DNA from 3 places in the Mesobacillus thioparans genome. Region 2 is predicted to be linked to each of the others. Evidence: riboswitches for the same ligand, from Rfam matches in the RefSeq annotation. Region 2 holds a riboswitch; each other region holds the start of a gene.
The links. A riboswitch is a leader RNA that binds a small molecule or an ion and turns the genes downstream of it on or off. The one in region 2 is predicted to bind cobalamin.
Positions count from the first base shown of each region.

Region 1: another riboswitch for cobalamin. It lies ahead of ACNAZ4_RS18670 (acyl-CoA thioesterase); the one in region 2 lies ahead of ACNAZ4_RS06100 (ABC transporter substrate-binding protein).
Region 3: another riboswitch for cobalamin. It lies ahead of ACNAZ4_RS21660 (helical backbone metal receptor); the one in region 2 lies ahead of ACNAZ4_RS06100 (ABC transporter substrate-binding protein).

Region 1 is NZ_CBCSFH010000013.1:65,147-70,930, forward strand. It holds gene ACNAZ4_RS18655 (EAL domain-containing protein) at 1-815, shown strand, start outside; gene ACNAZ4_RS18660 (hypothetical protein) at 854-1,120, opposite strand; gene ACNAZ4_RS18665 (MFS transporter) at 1,171-2,478, opposite strand; cobalamin riboswitch at 2,999-3,182, shown strand; gene ACNAZ4_RS18670 (acyl-CoA thioesterase) at 3,350-3,859, shown strand; gene ACNAZ4_RS18675 (ribonucleoside-diphosphate reductase subunit alpha) at 3,837-5,784, shown strand, end outside.
Region 2 is NZ_CBCSFH010000002.1:318,585-324,368, forward strand. It holds gene cbiB (adenosylcobinamide-phosphate synthase CbiB) at 1-713, opposite strand, end outside; gene ACNAZ4_RS06095 (adenosylcobinamide amidohydrolase) at 710-1,513, opposite strand; gene ACNAZ4_RS06100 (ABC transporter substrate-binding protein) at 1,479-2,447, opposite strand; cobalamin riboswitch at 2,619-2,817, opposite strand; gene ACNAZ4_RS06105 (DUF2515 family protein) at 3,060-4,193, opposite strand; gene shc (squalene--hopene cyclase) at 4,299-5,784, shown strand, end outside.
Region 3 is NZ_CBCSFH010000019.1:28,022-33,805, forward strand. It holds gene ACNAZ4_RS21645 (VOC family protein) at 6-389, opposite strand; gene ACNAZ4_RS21650 (heme ABC transporter ATP-binding protein) at 395-1,873, opposite strand; gene ACNAZ4_RS21655 (FecCD family ABC transporter permease) at 1,870-2,931, opposite strand; gene ACNAZ4_RS21660 (helical backbone metal receptor) at 2,897-3,853, opposite strand; cobalamin riboswitch at 3,982-4,163, opposite strand; gene ACNAZ4_RS21665 (hypothetical protein) at 4,230-5,006, opposite strand; gene ACNAZ4_RS21670 (FtsW/RodA/SpoVE family cell cycle protein) at 5,328-5,784, shown strand, end outside.

The DNA of each region.
Region 1 (5,784 bases), on a different contig from region 2:
TTTGCCAAGACCATATGGAACCGGATGAAGTGGTTTTTCGGCTGGATGAAGGAAAGTGGAGAACTCTTTCGGAGGCGGAGGACATCCTCGAAAGCGAGTGGATCGACGAAGTCATCCGCAAGCAGCAGGTTACTAGCCATGCCCAGCCGATTGTTGACGCGGGAGCCGAGATTTATGCCCATGAAATGCTGGCCAGGTTTTACCGGGAGGACGGTTCCGTGATTTTTCCCGGTGAAATTTTCGGTGCCGCTCGGAAACGTGACCGGTTATATGCACTTGACCGGATTTGCCGGATGGCCGCGGTCAGGGCAGCTTCATTTACCGACAAGAAGGCGTTCATCAATTTTATCCCGACATCGATTTATTCTCCGGAATTTTGCCTCAAGTCGACCACGATGCTGGCTGACCGACTGGGAGTCGATTCGGGACGGCTTGTGTTTGAAGTCGTTGAAACGGAAAACGTCGAGGATACAGATCATCTGAAAAGAATCCTCACTTTTTACAAAGAAAAGGGCTTCCGGTATGCGCTTGATGATGTTGGTGAAGGATACAGCACATTGGAGCTGCTCTCCAATCTTCAGCCGCATTACATGAAACTGGATATGAAGTATGTCCAGGGAGTTGCCGCCGATCCTCAAAAGCAGCGGACCGCTTCTGCATTTTTAACAGAAGCGAAGAAGCTGGGATCTGTTCCGCTTGCGGAGGGGATTGAATCAGAGGAAGATTTTGAGTGGCTAAAGGAGAAAGGATATCAGCTGTTCCAGGGATACTTGTTCGGCAAACCCGCGCCAATTAGCAGTCTGGTTGAAGGATGAAAAAAAGAAACCGTTCATGTGACGGTTTCTTTTTTAGGTTATATATCATCGGCATAATGCAGGGAACGCTTTGCTTCCAACTTCTTTTTCATTTCTTTTATGGCTTCTGTCAGGAGCGCGATGTCCTTGAGGATTTGCTGTTTGATGGCTGTGTCGGCACTTGATTGATAGTCGTTTTTCAGTTGGCTCAGTTCCCGTTGGAATAGAAAAAGTGTAAGCAGCTTAATCTCCCCCTTTGGTGAAACAATCATTCTCTCTTTCTCTGTATATAGTACAAAATACCCAATGTTTTTTCTTTTAAACATAAAAAATGGTAAAAATCCTCTCCCGCCGGAATGGGGAGAGGATTTCATACTTACGCTGTTGTCTTCTTTGCTTCAAACACTGCTACAGACTCTTTCCTCTGGTAATAATACCAGTTCAGGACAATGGACAGCACGTAGAAGCCGATGAAGATGAAGAATGCAGGGGCATAACCTCCGGAAATGTTCACGGACCAGCCGAACAGCTTTGGAATCAGGAAGGATCCATATGCTGCGAATGCTGCCGTAAAGCCAAGGACTGGTGCAGCTTCTTTTGGAACAAAGATTCCAGGTATCATCTGGAATGTTGAACCAGAGCCAATACCAGAAGCGATGAACAGAAGCATGAATGAAGCCAGGAAGCCGCCGAATTGCTTTGTACCCAAGAAGTAAATGACACTTCCAGCACCAGCCATCATCACAACCAGAACGATGGATGTCAGCTTGGCGCCGCCCATTTTATCAGCCAGCCATCCGCCGATAGGGCGTGCAGCTGCAGCAAGGAAAGCACCTAAGAATGCTAAGGAAATATATTCAGGGAACTGTGTTTTCAATAAAAGCGGGAATGCCGCTGAGTAACCGATGAAAGATCCGAATGTTGCCACGTAAAGCCATGTCATGATCCAAGTGTGCTTTCTTTTTACAATGACGAATTGGTCAGCGAATGATTGCTTTGTGCCAGGCAGGTTATCCATGCCAAACCATGCTGCGATTGTGACGATTGCAATCGGGATCAGCCAGATGAATGCTGCGTTTTGAAGGAAAACTTCCTGACCGTTAGATAATTTCTGTCCATCGCCAGCGATGAAAGCGAATGTTCCAGTGGTAATGATTAACGGTGTTACGAATTGGACGACAGATACACCCATGTTGCCTAAACCGCCGTTGATGCCAAGCGCCGTTCCACGTGCTTTTTTCGGAAAAAAGAAGCTGATGTTGGATGAAGAACTTGAAAAGTTTCCGCCACCCAATCCGCAAAGTGCAGCGAGTAAAAGCATCACTGAGTATGGTGTGTCAGGATTCTGTACCGCGAAGCCGATGCCGACAGCAGGAATCGCAAGCACGGCAGTTGTCAGGACTGTCCAGTTGCGTCCGCCCATCATTCCCACTCCGAATGTGTACACAAATCGCAGCGTTGCACCCACAAGACCAGGCATGGCAGCCAATGCGAAAAGCTGTTGATCAGTAAAATTAAAACCAATATCATTAAGACGAATTGCAACCACAGACCAGATTTGCCAGACAATGAACGCGAGCATCAAGGAAGGTACCGAAATCCACAAGTTACGTTGGGCATGTTTTTTTCCTTCAGATTGCCAGAAACGATCGTCTTCAGGATTCCATGTATTTATGCGAGCCATTTTAATTCCTCCATATGTGATTGAATGTTTACAAGATTAATAAACCATTTATATCACAGCCAAGGTGTGACGAACCTCACATTTGGAGACACCATCACAATTCTGTCAAAAAGTCTTGAACACTTTTTGACAAGAAGGCAATTATGGGATGCTTAGAATGCTCATAAGGGTATATAAGCTTGTTGCGTAGCGTTTTATTGATGGGTTGAAAAGGAATCGGGGAAATACCCTATATTTTATTTGCGGTGAAGGTACCACCTTTGCACAGGTATGTCCCCTTATTTCTGTTTTTACCCTAATTGCGAAAATCAAATTATATCGACCACATTTCGATATATATCAGCGGATTTTTGATTTTATCGACCATATTTAAAGAGATATCGAACACTTTTTGCAATATATCGACCACGCCCATAATTTAGTGTTGTTATGAAATTAGTTGAAATTACGAGGCAGATGATTTACTATCAATTCATAACACGATATATTGTGTTGTTTAATTAAAACACAACTAAATATTGTATTTACCGGTAAACATGGTGTCTGAACAAGACTTAATAGGGAATCTGGTGAGAGTCCAGAACTGTTCCCGCAACTGTAAGTGCTGACGAAATAAGGAAGAACCACTGTCTAAAAATGGATGGGAAGGCCTTAAAGTAGGGTGAAGCACAAGTCAGGAGACCTGCCATATTTATGCGTGTTATCTTCTTCGGGAATTGGGAAGGTATTACGGGGATAAATTGATAGGCTCATGAATTTTTTGCAGATACATATGTGAGTTGTTAATTGATCAACGTTACTTAAACCCATCTCCCCGAGATGGGTTTTTCTCATTTTTCAGGGAGCATTTTTTACACACAGGAGGTCAGTAATGGAAGGATTATCTACAAATGTGTCCAGGACTTTGCAAAACCGGCTGGTTTTGCCTCCGGACACGAATCATCTTGGAACGATTTTCGGCGGAACGGTGTTGTCCTATATTGATGAAATCGCAGCGATTGCAGCGATGAAGCACAGCAGAAGAGCAGTTGTCACAGCCTCGATTGACTCGGTGAATTTCCTGTCTTCCGCGGTAGTCGGCGATATTTTAACGCTGGAAGCCGTCGTGATTTCAACAGGCAGGACGTCAATGGAAGTATTCGTGAAAGTGGAAAGTGAAAACTTAAAGACTAGCAAAAAGACGTTGACGACCACCTCGATTTTAACCATGGTGGCAAAGGATGAAAATGGTGTGCCTGTTCCGGTCGCCGGGGTCATTCCGGAAAGTATTGAGGAATGGAAGCTATTCAACACGGCGGACATGAGAAGGCAACATAGGCTGGAAATGAGAAAAAGTAAACAAGCAGGAGGAGTCATCGATGAAAATTCAAGTAAAGGATGATCATGCAGCCACACTGATTACAGAAATCGAAAAATCGTTCCCTCGATTAGATTTTTCACCATTCAAAGAAAAGGTCTGCCAGGGCCTTGAAGCCAAGAATATGACAGACGACCAGATTGATAACATGTTAATTTTGACAGCAGTCGAAAGAATCGGCCGGGATGAACCTGACTGGACATATGCAGCTGCACGGTTTTACTTGAAAAAATTGTACAAGCTTAGTGCAGGCTTTCGAGAAGGAGTTGGTTATGGATCCTTCTATGATTTAATCAATAGACTGATAGAGATCGGGATTTATGATAGCGAAATATTAAAAACCTACTCCCAGGAAGAAATCGAATACCTTGAAAAAGTAATCGATCCCAACAGAGACAAATTATTTACCTACATAGGGCTTGTCACGATGGCGGAACGGTATCTTGCACGCACTCAAAAAGGCGATTTTGCTGAGCTGCCCCAGGAGCGGTTCATGATCATCGTAATGACCTTGCTGGCTGAAGAACCGAAGGAAAAACGGCTTGGATTGGTTGAGGAGGCATATTGGGCGCTTTCTAATCTTTATATGACCGTGGCGACACCGACGCTTGCGAATGCCGGCAAAAGCTATGGCCAGTTATCGAGCTGCTTTATTGATACGGTAGCAGATGATTTAAGGAGCATCTATGATTCCAACACGGATATCTCCACCTTGAGCAAGAATGGCGGCGGCATTGGCGTGTACCTGGGGAAAATCAGAAGCCGCGGCAGCGATATTAAAGGCTTTAAAGGGATTAGTTCCGGGGTGATCCCGTGGATGAAACAGCTGAACAACACAGCAGTTTCGGTCGATCAATTAGGGCAGCGGCAGGGTGCGATTGCTGTTTATCTCGATGTGTGGCATAAGGACATCTTCCCGTTCCTTGATGCAAAACTCAATAATGGAGATGAGCGCCAGCGGACACATGATTTATTCACGGGCATCTGCATCCCGGACTTATTCATGGAGCAGGTAGAAAAACGGGGCGACTGGTATCTGTTCGATCCACACGAAATAAGGCGCGTAATGGGATTTTCGCTTGAAGATCATTTTGATGAGGAAAAGGGAGCTGGGTCGTTCAGGGAAAAATATTGGACCTGCGTCAATCATTCAGGTTTGTCACGTGAGGTCGTTCCTGCGATAGAAATCTTTAAATCGATTATGATTTCCCAGCTTGAAACCGGCACCCCTTACATGTTTTACAGGGATCAGGTGAACAGGCTGAATGCCAACCACCATAAAGGAATGGTTTACTGCAGCAATCTGTGCACAGAAATCACGCAGAATATGAGCCCGACTCTCCTTGAAGAGGAAACAGTGGAGGATGGAAAGATTTTAATCTATAAAAAACCTGGTGACTTTGTCGTCTGCAACTTGTCCTCGATTTCCCTGGGGAAAAGTGTGGTGGATGATGTACTTGAGAGAGTAATCCGTATTCAGGTCAGGATGCTGGATAACGTCATCGATATCAATGAAATTCCTGTGCTGCAGGCCCAAATGACCAACAAGAATTATCGGGGGATCGGACTGGGAACATTCGGCTGGCATCATCTGTTGGCTCTGAAAGGAATCAAGTGGGAAAGCGAAGAGGCGGTAGAATATTGTGATGCTCTTTATGAAGAGATCGCCTGCTTAACCATCAGTGCAAGCCTTGAGCTGGCAAAAGAAAAAGGGGCATATCCTTATTTCGAAGGTTCCGATTGGTGTACAGGACAGTTTTTCAAGAAGAGACAGTATGCTGGTGAACGATGGGAGAATCTCACTGAGGAAATTAAAAAGCACGGCATCAGGAACGGTTACCTGATGGCAGTCGCGCCAAACTCTTCAACATCGATTCTGGCAGGTTCGACGGCAAGCATCGACCCGATTTTCAGGCTCGAGTACTCAGAAGAAAAGAAAGATTACAAGA
Region 2 (5,784 bases):
GCATCGCGCCTGACCATTTTCCAGGCGGCAATTCTTGTGATGTAAAGCGGGCGGTTCATCGCGACCATACAAAGTGAGGTAATCCTGCTAGGCACCCAGTTCGCCAAATCATCAAGTTTTGCGGATGCCCAGCCAAAGTCCAAGTATTGATCATTTTTATATCCCAACATCGAATCACAGGTATTGATTGCCCGGTACATTAGCGCAAGCGGAGCACCGCCAAGCACCGCCCAGAATAGCGGCGCTGTGATGCCATCGCTCGTGTTTTCGGCAACCGTCTCGACAGCAGCCCGGACAATTTCTGGTTCTTCAAGCTGCTCTGTATCACGGCCAACAATCCAGGATAGCTTATGCCTCGACTCTTCCATATCATTGTCTGCAAGTGGATAATAGACCGATAATCCAGCTTCCTTCAGGCTTTTTTGGGCAATGGCTGTTGAAATCATCACAGCTTCCATAAGGATTCCTGCAAAAGGATGCAGGAAGTAAAAGAAGAATGTAAGCAGAACAACGATGCTTCCGACAACCAGCAGGACAGCAGCGACCATTGCTGTTCCTTTGGCTTTTCTGCCTCTGCCTTTATTCATCCTTCTGTCTAATTTGTAAATAAGTGTTCCCATCCATTTCACCGGATGCGGCCACTTTGGCGGATCACCAATAAACCAATCAAGAATGACAGCCAGTGTGACGGCTGTAAGGTGGTTCATGATCATATTCTCACCCTTTTCTTGCTGTTCCTGATTGCTTCCACTGTACATTCATGTACTCCCTTGCCAATGATTCGTCCAAGGGGAGTAATCGTGCCAGCGTAATCAAGCTTTTGCCCCCGTTGTGTTGAGGCAACCAGGATGCTGTCAGTGGATGTACCTGTTGCCACTGACCCTGACAGCTTATCCCTTATTTCCAGATCGTGAAGCGCCTTTGTCTTCACTTCAGTAGCTGTCATGATACTCTGAATGAAAGCTTCCTCAGTCAGTTCTCCGCTGACGAATATCCAAATATTTATCGTTCCTGGCGACATATCAAAAGAATAATACTCACTGCTTTTCGAAGCGTCTATGGCGTTTCCAACACCTGCTGTAACAACGATAAAGACTGAAAACCCTTCTTCCTGATAGTGCTTATAGGATACATCCTCTAGCATCACTGCCGTCATCATCCCGACTGTATCTCCAGGCTGTAATCCCTGCTCCTTCAAATATTGGATCATTTCTTCCCTATGGTCGCTGCAGTCATAACCTTTGTCCACATGCCGGTTTACAAAAGTGGTGTACCAGCCGGTTCCCGCTCCGACAACTCCGGAAGACATCGTTCTTAATGGGATCGGAGAATTTAAGACAATGTAATCTTGCTTCATCTTAAGATGATTTTCTCCTATTTTTACTTGTGCTGGTTCATCTGAGCCGCCTGCTGGATTCAAGACTATTTCCTTTGCAGAAGCCTTTGACTGTGCCTGCTTTTTTGTGCTGGTCTGCAAATTATTTGAAAACATCCGGGTAAACGGCTTTGGCAAGCTCCTCTACTCCTTCTGTCAGCCTCGGCCCAGTTCTTGTCACCTTATCGGAATGAACATCAACCACACGGTTTTCCTTAACAGCGGTAATCTTGTCCCAGCCTTTCCGGCTTATCACATTTTTCACCGGCTCATTCGTATAGTATCCATGTGTCGTGATTATCACATCAGGATTGCTTTTAATGATGGCCTCTGGGTCTAGCTTTGGCCAACCTTCTTCTTTTACAGTGTTATCCGCATTAATGATTTGCAGCATTTCGTCAATGAAGGTATTCTTGCCAGCTGCATAAATTTCTGGTGTTGGTGATACTTCAACAAATACCGACTTTCTGTCTTCTTCTTTGATTTCCTTTGCTTGTGTTTTGATTTCTTCAATCTTTTTCTTCATGTCTGCAATCAAAGTATCGGCCTTTTCCTGTTCACCTGAGGCAGTACCAATCATGCTGATCGATTCATAAACTGCATCGAATGTAGTTGCGTCGTTAACGACAAGAACAGTGATTCCAGCATCCTTAAGCTGCTGGAGGCCAGCCCCAGAAGTATGTGCACCTGAAGCATGCGCAAGTACCAAATCAGGCTTTAAAGAAACGATTTTCTCAACATTAAATTCCATTCCGCCAATTTTCTCTTTCTCTGCCACTTCTTCAGGGAAATTATCAAAATCAGAAACTCCAATTATTTGTTCATCTAGACCTATCCCGTATGCAATTTCTGTATTGCTTGGAATCAGGGAAACAATTTTTTCAGGCTTCGATTCAATGGTGACTTCTTGTCCTGTTCCATCCTTTATACTAACAGGGAACTTTGCTTCTTCCTGTTGGACCGTTTCAGTTTTATTTGGCTTTTCCGCGTTCGACTGCTCTGCGTTGCCACACCCAGCCAAAGCGCCGATTGTTAATAATAGTGCGAATAAAAAGGCATTCAACTTCTTCATCTGTCATTCCTCCGAATTATCATTTCGATTGTTTCTGCAAACTTTTTGCACAACAAAATAGAACCGTTCTATAAAACTAAAAAAACACCTCCATTTTACTCATGGAGATGTTTGTGTCGGTTCGCCTAAAAAAGCCAGAATCGTTCCCAAACACCTCCTATCCTCGTAGGTTGTGACGCGAAGAATCAGGCAGGTCTCCTGGCTTCTGGTCATTGCTATCAAGCGCCTTCCCATACAAATAGTACAGTGGCATAAAGCTTGAAGCTCCCAGTTACAGTGGCGGGACCGCGTTGGAATTTCACCAACTTCCCTATTAAGTCTCTAAACTACTCAAATTCGTTTAGCAGACACCAGATTCTTTATGTATTAAATTTTCCGCTGGTTTCAATTATACACAATTCGTGTCGAAAAAAGTGTGAACTTGGATAAATTATCTAAAATTTAATTTTTAATGAGGGACAAAAGCAGTTGAAACACTTAAAAAGGCACCATAAATAAAGGATATAATGTTTTGTTCGTTTTAAAAAATAAAAAATCAAAAGACATCAAGATAGCCTTTTGATTGTAAAGTTATGAATATCCTAATAATGTTTAAAATCTGCTCATGTTTAATTATTCTTCTCGCAATAGAATAGTTTCCTTTGCCATAACCGCAAGTTCGATTTTTTCAATGGTTTTGCAATAATTAGTTAAAATTCCTCCATCCACACTGACTTCCTTATGAAAATAATCGAGGACATGCCAATCCTCAAACCAATCCCCGCTCTCTGCCTTTTCATGAGGGGTATCCGGCCAGGCGTATTTTAAGGGCGGGCTGTATAACCGTTCGGCCCCCTTTCTTAACACACAATTCTTGACCCGCCGCTTATAAAGGGACCGGGGGAAAGATTCATTTATATCATTAAACAAATGAGGCCAATAATCTTTCCTTGAGCCTGTGTGAGGATGTTCTTGGGCCCATTTCAAGACCCCAGCCAGAATTCTTTCTTGCTGAAAAAGAAGCGAATACAACTTTTTTCCGAATAAAATTCTCTCGTGGAGCGAAGTGAAATAGCGTAGGGTGCCACCGGTAAGCGAAGCTTTCTCCCTTTTATCCCCTGTACAACAGGGAAAAATGATGTTATTAAAATTCAAAAAATCGTGCATTTTAAAGCTGACCGTACCTGTTACGGTTTTTTTATAATGCTGATTTTGGATCAATCTTTTTTCCAGATAGCTTTGTTCATTGATCACCATCGCAAACGCCAATGCAGCTTGATCACCACTGTTCCAAAAATAACGCCACATCGTTTCCATGAAGGTGGAAACATGAAAATAACGTAAAAGATGGAACATCTCCTTTCTGCCTCTCACACTCAGGTCATAGATCAAAAATTGAGGATACACATCTTGAAATATCAACCAACTGCCGCGCTCCAAAAGCGAAAAAAAGTCTTTCTGATCTCTATCAGATAAAAGCTTTGTCAGCAACTCCCCTTTTAAATCCGTCATGTTCCATCCGACGTTTCGCGATACCATATGGCCAAGAAAAGCCCAATGTATTTCAGGGCGCTGAAGGTAAAACTGAAAATACGCCTGCGTCCGTGTTACATTGTTTTGATTGAGTTGTCTAGTCTGCTCTTTTATTAAATAAATCCATCGTTTATCTTTTTCTAATAAATCAGGCAGATGACCGAAAGCTTTCTTTTTCGCCTTTTTCTTTAATTCTTTTTTTACATCTGAGAAAGAGTTCAGCAAGAACGGCATCATCCTTCATGAGAGTTCATTTTTAGTGGTTCAGTCAAGAATGCATATTCATTTTGCACAAGGAATATGTATACAAAGATGAATATTCGGGAGAGGATGGGTTAAATGAGGCATCGGGTATATAAGGAAATGAATAGAATTGCTGATCAGTTGATTCAGGACCAATCAGAAAACGGTGCCTGGCATTATCCTTTCGAGACTGGGATCCAAACCGACTGCAGTATGATTATCTTATTACGAACGTTGGAGATAAATGATGAAGATTTCATAAAAGAATTAGTGGATCGGATTGCCGGAGAACAGCAGGAAGATGGGTCATGGAAGCTATTTCACGATCAGGAAAAAGGAAATCTGACATCCACTGTGGAAGCTTATTATGCCCTCCTTTATTCTGGTTACAGGAATAAAAAAGACAAGGATATACAGGCCGCCAGGAAGTTTATTTTGGCCAACGGAGGTGCCTCGGAAGTCCATTTGTTTTTAAAAATCATGCTGGCACTGACAGGACAATGTGAGTGGCCGCACCTCCCCATAAATATTGAAGTGATGCTTATACCAGACTCCTTCCCAATCAACCTTTTTGACATCTCCGTATACGGAAGAGCCAACCTTATCCCTTTTTTGATTCTGGCCAATACGAATTTCCGTAAACGAACACCACGATCGCCTGATCTCTCCGATTTATTTCAAAACAAAGAAGTTCGTTTTTTAACAGAAGATCAAGTAGAAGATGCGCGCTCGCTGATCAATTGGATTAAACAAGGGATAAAGGGATTGAAATCCCATGGAAACCTTCGCGAGCTGGCATTATATCGTGCCGAAAAATATATGCTGGACCGACTCGAACCCGACGGCACCTTCTTGAATTATTTCAGCTGTACTACCCTGATGATTTTTGCCTTAATGGCTAGAGGCTATCATAAAACACATCCAGTGATTACCCGTGCAGTGCAAGGGTTAAAAGCAATGGCCACCCGGATTGACGGAAAACTTCACTGCCAGTACACAACGGCTACGGTCTGGAATACGACATTAATTAGTTATGCTCTGCAAGAAACCGGTGTTCCCTATTCATCCCCCACTGTTCACAAGGCTAATGAATACATCCTCTCCCGTCAGCATCTCAAATACGGGGATTGGGCCATTCATGCACCAGACCTGTTACCAGGTGGCTGGGGGTTTGCGGACTTGAACACATTCCACCCGGATATTGACGATACAACCGCTGCACTGAGGGCAATCCGTACTTTGGCCACAGAGAAGGTGGATTACCGGCAAGCATGGGATCGTGGAGTGAACTGGCTTGTTTCCATGCAAAACAATGACGGAGGCTGGGCGGCATTCGAAAAGAATGTAGATAAAAAAATATTGAACTTATTACCGATAGAGGGTGGCAAGGATTTATTGATTGATCCGTCCACGGTTGATTTAACGGGAAGGACTTTGGAGTTCTTCGGCAACTATACCAATTTGGATTTTCACCAACCGATGATTAAAGATGGGATTCGCTGGCTGTTGCGGCATCAAAATTCTGATGGCTCCTGGGTTGGGCGTTGGGGCGTGTATATTTATGGCACATGGGCGGCTGTAA
Region 3 (5,784 bases), on a different contig from region 2:
TTTTTTCAACCTATCGGTGTGCATATTTCAATATAATGTCCATCGGGGTCTGCTGCGTAGGCAACGACCTGGCCCCATGGTTTTTCGGTTGCTTCTAGCAGGATGGGGACTCCGGCGGACCGCAGTTTTTCTACGGCGCCCTGGACATCTTCTGTTGTGAAGCCTAGCTCGAAGGTTTGTTCTTTCCTAATTCCATCGGGGATTGGCAGCTTGGTAATTTCTCGGCCGCTTTCCCTGGTGTTCATTGAGAGCACGGTGCTGCCTGTTTCGTATTCGATATAGGTCCCAAATTCGTTTCGGAGTTTCAGGCCCAGCAGCTCACCGTAGAAATGCTTTGTTCTCTCCAGGTCGGAAACATATAAAATCACATAACCCATTTTCATTTCCATCGTCATCACCTCTTATGTTTAACATTCGAGGTGGATTGGCCGTATTCCTTCATTAAGTTTTTTCCTGCTCGATAGTTCAGGATCGCTTCCTTGGTGCAGGCATAAATCCCCTCGCTGATCAGTTTGCCTAGCGGCGAAGCGGTCCCGGCATAGGGAATCTCTTCCCCTTTCTGGGTAGCAGCGATACAGATGCTGTCCGTTGAAATGCCGATGTTCTGGCTGGCAATCAACAGAGTACTTCCTTCCAGCTCCTGCAGGGCGCTCATTTTCGCCTCAGCCGCGGTCATTGCGCTCTGGATGAACGCTTCTTCGGAAACTCGGCCATTAATGAACAGCCATGTATTGATATTCCTTGGGCTGTCTCGATGCGTATTGCCTGCAGAGACTATGATGAAGATCGATAAACAGCCATTCTCAAAAAAACGGCGTGCTGTGGTTTCAGCAGGGACAGCCGTCATCATCGCCACCGTCTCGCTCGGCAGGAAGCCATTTGCCTGCAGGTACTCAGCCATTTCTGCCTTATGGTCGCTGCAATCATATTCCATCGGGACCACCCGGTGGACAAAGGAATTATGCCAGCCAATCCCGGCACCGGTTATTCCTGAAGACATTGTCCTCAATTTCACCGGTGTCTTTAGTGTAATCCGGTCGTGACCAACATTGAGAAACCTTGAGTCTATTTTGAAATCGGCAGCATGATTGTCGTCCGACTCGGGGACGAGCAGCAGCTGGGGCCTAGCAACTTCCGGGTGGGGATGATTTTTGATTTGCGTCTTATAGACAGCTTTAATTCGCTCTTCTTTTAAAACCTCAGCAGGAGTATCGACAATCAGCACTTCGCCGTTTTCCAAAAGCAATAGCCTATCACAATATAACGAAGCCAAGTTCAAATCATGAAAAATCGAGACGACTGTTAACTGCTCATCTGCAGCCCATTTTTTCAGCAAATCCAACAGCTCTTTTTGGAAGCTGAGATCAAGATGGTTCGTCGGCTCATCGAGCAACAGGATCCTCGGCTGCTGCGCCAGTGCCTGCGCAAGATAGACTCGCTGCCTTTCGCCGCCGGATAGTTCAACGATTGATTTTTCCTGGAGATGGGCGATCCCTGTCTGGTCCATCACCTTAAGGACAATCTGCTCATCTTCCTCACTCCAGCTATGGAACCAGCCTTTCTGGTGTGCATAACGGCCAAGCGAGACGGTTTCTTTCACACTATACGGGAAGGCCTGGTCGGAATGCTGCGGCAGGACCGCCATCATCCTCGCAAGCTGCTTCGGTGAATACTGAGTCAGGGGCCGGCTGTCCAGCTCAATGGCACCTTTTCTGAATTCCAAAGCGCCGCTGATCATTTTTAACAGCGTGGTTTTCCCGCTGCCGTTTGGACCAAGGATTCCGAACAATTCACCTTTGCCAACCTCGAAGGAGACTTCCTTCAACACCTCGCCGCCTGCATATCCGCCTGACAAATTCTTCACTGTAATCATGAGCCAGCACTTCTTTCCCTGCGATTTTTCATTAAAATAAACGCAAAAACCGGAGCTCCGATTAATGCCGTGATTACGCCAATCGGCAATTCCGATGGCGCGATGATGGTTCTAGAAATTAAATCAGCGAGAATCAGGAAGCCGCTGCCAATCAGGACGGATATCGGCAGCAAGTGGCGATGGTCCGGCCCCCATACTGTCCTGGTCAGATGGGGAATGACGAGACCAACGAAGCCGATTGTCCCGGAGACAGCAACCGCTGAACCTGTTAAAAGGGAACCTGACAGCAAAATCAACAGCTTGCGACGCTCGACATTGACGCCGAGATGCTGGGCCCGTTCCTCACCAAACGACATCGCATTCAGTTCCCTTGAGTTTGCCAGTAAAATAACCAGACCAATCACGAAGAAAGGGAAAATGATTTTTATATACTCCCAGCCGCGCATCGACACGCTGCCGAGCAGCCAGCCAATGATTTGCCTCAACTCTTCACCGGAGAGGGCGATCATCAAAGAAATGAAAGAACCTAGAAATGAACTTAAGATAATTCCGGTTAAAATGATCGTCTCCACCCTTAGCAGCCTGTCAACTTTGCGGGCAAAAAACAGGACAAACAGCACAGTGGCGAATGCGAACAGAATGCTGAGCACCGGCAAGGTAAAGGCACCGGCCAGCGGCAGCGAAAGGCCAAAGAACAGCGTCACGACAGCACCAATGGAGGCACCTGATGAAATTCCGAGTGTATACGGGTCTGCCAGCGGATTGCGCAGCAGTCCCTGGAACGCAGCACCGGCGATTGCCAGTGATGCACCGACAAGTCCTGCCAGGAGCACGCGCGGCAGCCTGATTTCCATGACAATACTTGCATGCATCGGATCGATTCCCTGTCCCTGGAAGCGGAAAATTTCAGCACTAATGATTTCAATAATAGCGGGTACAGGTATGGAAACCGTTCCGATGGAGATTCCCAGCAGCATCGAGATGATCAAGAATGCTGCTGCAAATAGATAGGCTAATCCTTTATTATTTAAAAACGTCCGGGTAAATGGCTTTTGCAAGTTCCTCCGCTCCTTCAGCGAGCCTTGGGCCTGACCGGGTAACAAGATCGGAGTGGACATCGAATACCTGCTTGTCCTTGACTGCTTTTACATTGTTCCAGCCCTGCCGCGCAAGTACCTGCTCAGCAGCTTTTTCAGTATAGTATCCATAGGTTGTCACAACGACATCAGGATTACGCTCCACCATGGCTTCCGGGTCGACTTTCGGCCATCCTTCCATGTCGCCGGCAGCATTCTTCGCGCCAATCAACTCAAGCATTTCGTTGATAAACGTATGATTGCCGGCTGTGTAGATTTCCGGTTCAGGAGAGACCTCGACAAATACTGTCTTTTGCTCTTCCGGTTTGATAGCTTCCGCTTTCTTCTTCAGGACTGCGAAGCTGTTTTTCATCGTCTTGATAAGCTCGGCTGCTTTTTCAGGCTCACCAATCGCTTTTCCAATCATCTCGATGGATTGATACACTTCTTCAAATGATTGCGCATCATTTACGACGACAACAGCAATTCCTGCATCTTTTAGTTGCTGCAGCCCTTCTTTTGCCGTGTCCGCGGTAGACCCCGGGGCAAGGACTAGGTCTGGCTTTAAGGAAATCATTTTCTCAATATTGAATTCCATGCCGCCGACTTTTTCCTTCGACATTGCTTCCTCTGGGTAATTGTCGAAATCCGTGACGCCGACAATTGCGTCGCCGCTGTCAAGCGCATAAACGATTTCCGTGTTGCTCGGAATCAGGGAAATGATCTTTTCAGGCTTTTCTTCAATGATAACTTCTTCATCAAGCGCATCTTTTACCGTGACAGGGAATCCTGACTGTTGCTCCTGCGCGGTTTTTTCGCCTTCCTTTTTTTCTGGCTGTGCTTCGGTACCGCACCCAGCCAGGATTATGGCAGCTGCCATCCATAACAACAATAACTTCTTCATTCACTTCTCCTCCATTTTTCGATAAATAAAAGACATCTCCACCAGAAGGGGAGATGTCCGAGTAAGCAAATGTTTTTATCACCATAAAAGACATAGAGCCTGTCGGCACCTCCCTATCCTCGTAGTTTGCTTGGTGCAATGGACAGGCAGGTCTCCTGGCTCATGGTCAATGCTCGCTGCGCCTTCCCATACATTTGTACAGTGGCGTAATGCAGCTTGCTCCCATTTACAGTGGCGGGACCGCGTTGGATTTTCACCAACTTCCCTATTAAGTCTTGTTATAAAAGACACCTGTTCATTTCGATATGTAATTTTCCGCTACAACCCATTATACACGATTTGCCAAAAGTTGCTGCAAAGATTTTGTTTTTTCGACTTATTGTGCAAGCAAGCTCCATTCCTTCAACTTTTTATCGAAAACAAGTCTGCCGTCAGGATTGTTGCGGTTCGCTTCTTTGTATTCATCATGCATGTCATCCATGTTGGCAAAATCTCCGATGATCCAGATCGGTATTTCAATCCTGTTGCGGTTCTGCTGGATGTTCTTCAGCGAAAACACGGCACCCTCCTTCAAGGCTGGTATCAGTGATTTCAGGATTTCCTTGCTGACAGAGGGATAGGACTTCTTTTTCCGGATTCCAAGCAGCGTTTTTTCCGGTTTCATTTCTCCCAGCTTACCTGCAAGGACATTGCCAAGCATGCGGAAAAAGTCATTGAAATTGCGGTAGTACGTCTTGTTGAACCAGCCGTCTTCGTTGGAAAGGTACACAAAGCGATTATTAAGCTGATTGTAAAAAGGCAGCTTCAAATGATGCTTGATATGTCCAAGATAAAGAAGTTCGGCAATTTCCTGGGCCGTCAGTACATTCAGCGCTTCCACTTCCTCAAAATCAATCCAGCAAAAATCCCCGTAAGCATGTGTATTGGCTCCAATGAGCTTTTCGGCATTTTCTTCTGGTACATACTCAAATAAGGTATGCCTGTTGAATTCGCCATCCTCATAGCGATGCTTCAACAGCAATAGATGGTTAAAAGGATCGGGCAGCGACCGGGCAAATTCATGGAATTCGATTCCATGCGAAAGCACATAATGATCCCGTTCGTTCATGTGGAGATATAATAAATCCCTGCTATAAGGATGGTTCTTTTTCAACAGCAAAACCTCCCGGAAAATTCTAAGCTGCAGAATGCCAGCGGCTCCGTACAAATAACACTTCTTCCATTCTAACAAAAACGATGGAAAATATCTTATTCTGAATCCTCAAAAACATAATTATTATCCGCCTTTCCCGCGAAAAGAATCCATTGGTAAAAAAGAAACCAATCCCTCCTGGCATTCGTCTATATTTATAGGAATATATTACCTGCAAAGGGATTGTGAGGATAATCTTTGTCTGCTAGCATTAAAATGGTAAGGCCTTCACAAATAGGCGAAATATTATGTGATGAAAATGATTTGGACAGGGTGTAGCAAATGGATAAATCGATTAAAAAATTCGACCGCTTTGATTGGACGTTGACACTTCTCTTACTGTTGTTTTTTCTGACCAGCTGCCTCGCCATTTATAGCGCCCAGAAGACCGGGCAATATGTTGGTCAGAACTTTTTATACAAGCAAATATTTTGGTATGTCGTCGGTTCAGGAATCATTGCAGTCGTGATGATGTTCGACAGTGAACAATACCGCAAACTCTCATGGTATTTATACGGCTTCGGGATCTTCCTGCTCGTCTTCCTGTTTTTCGCTCCTGCCAGCATTGCGGAAGAAAGGAACGGGGCCAAAAGCTGGTTCTTCATCGAGCCATTCGGTTCGATCCAGCCCTCCGAGTTCATGAAAGTCTTTTTGATTCTTGCTTTAAGCACCGTCATCTATGCCCACCATAAAAAACATCCGAGAAGGACACTTCAAACAGACTTCCTGCTGTTCATCA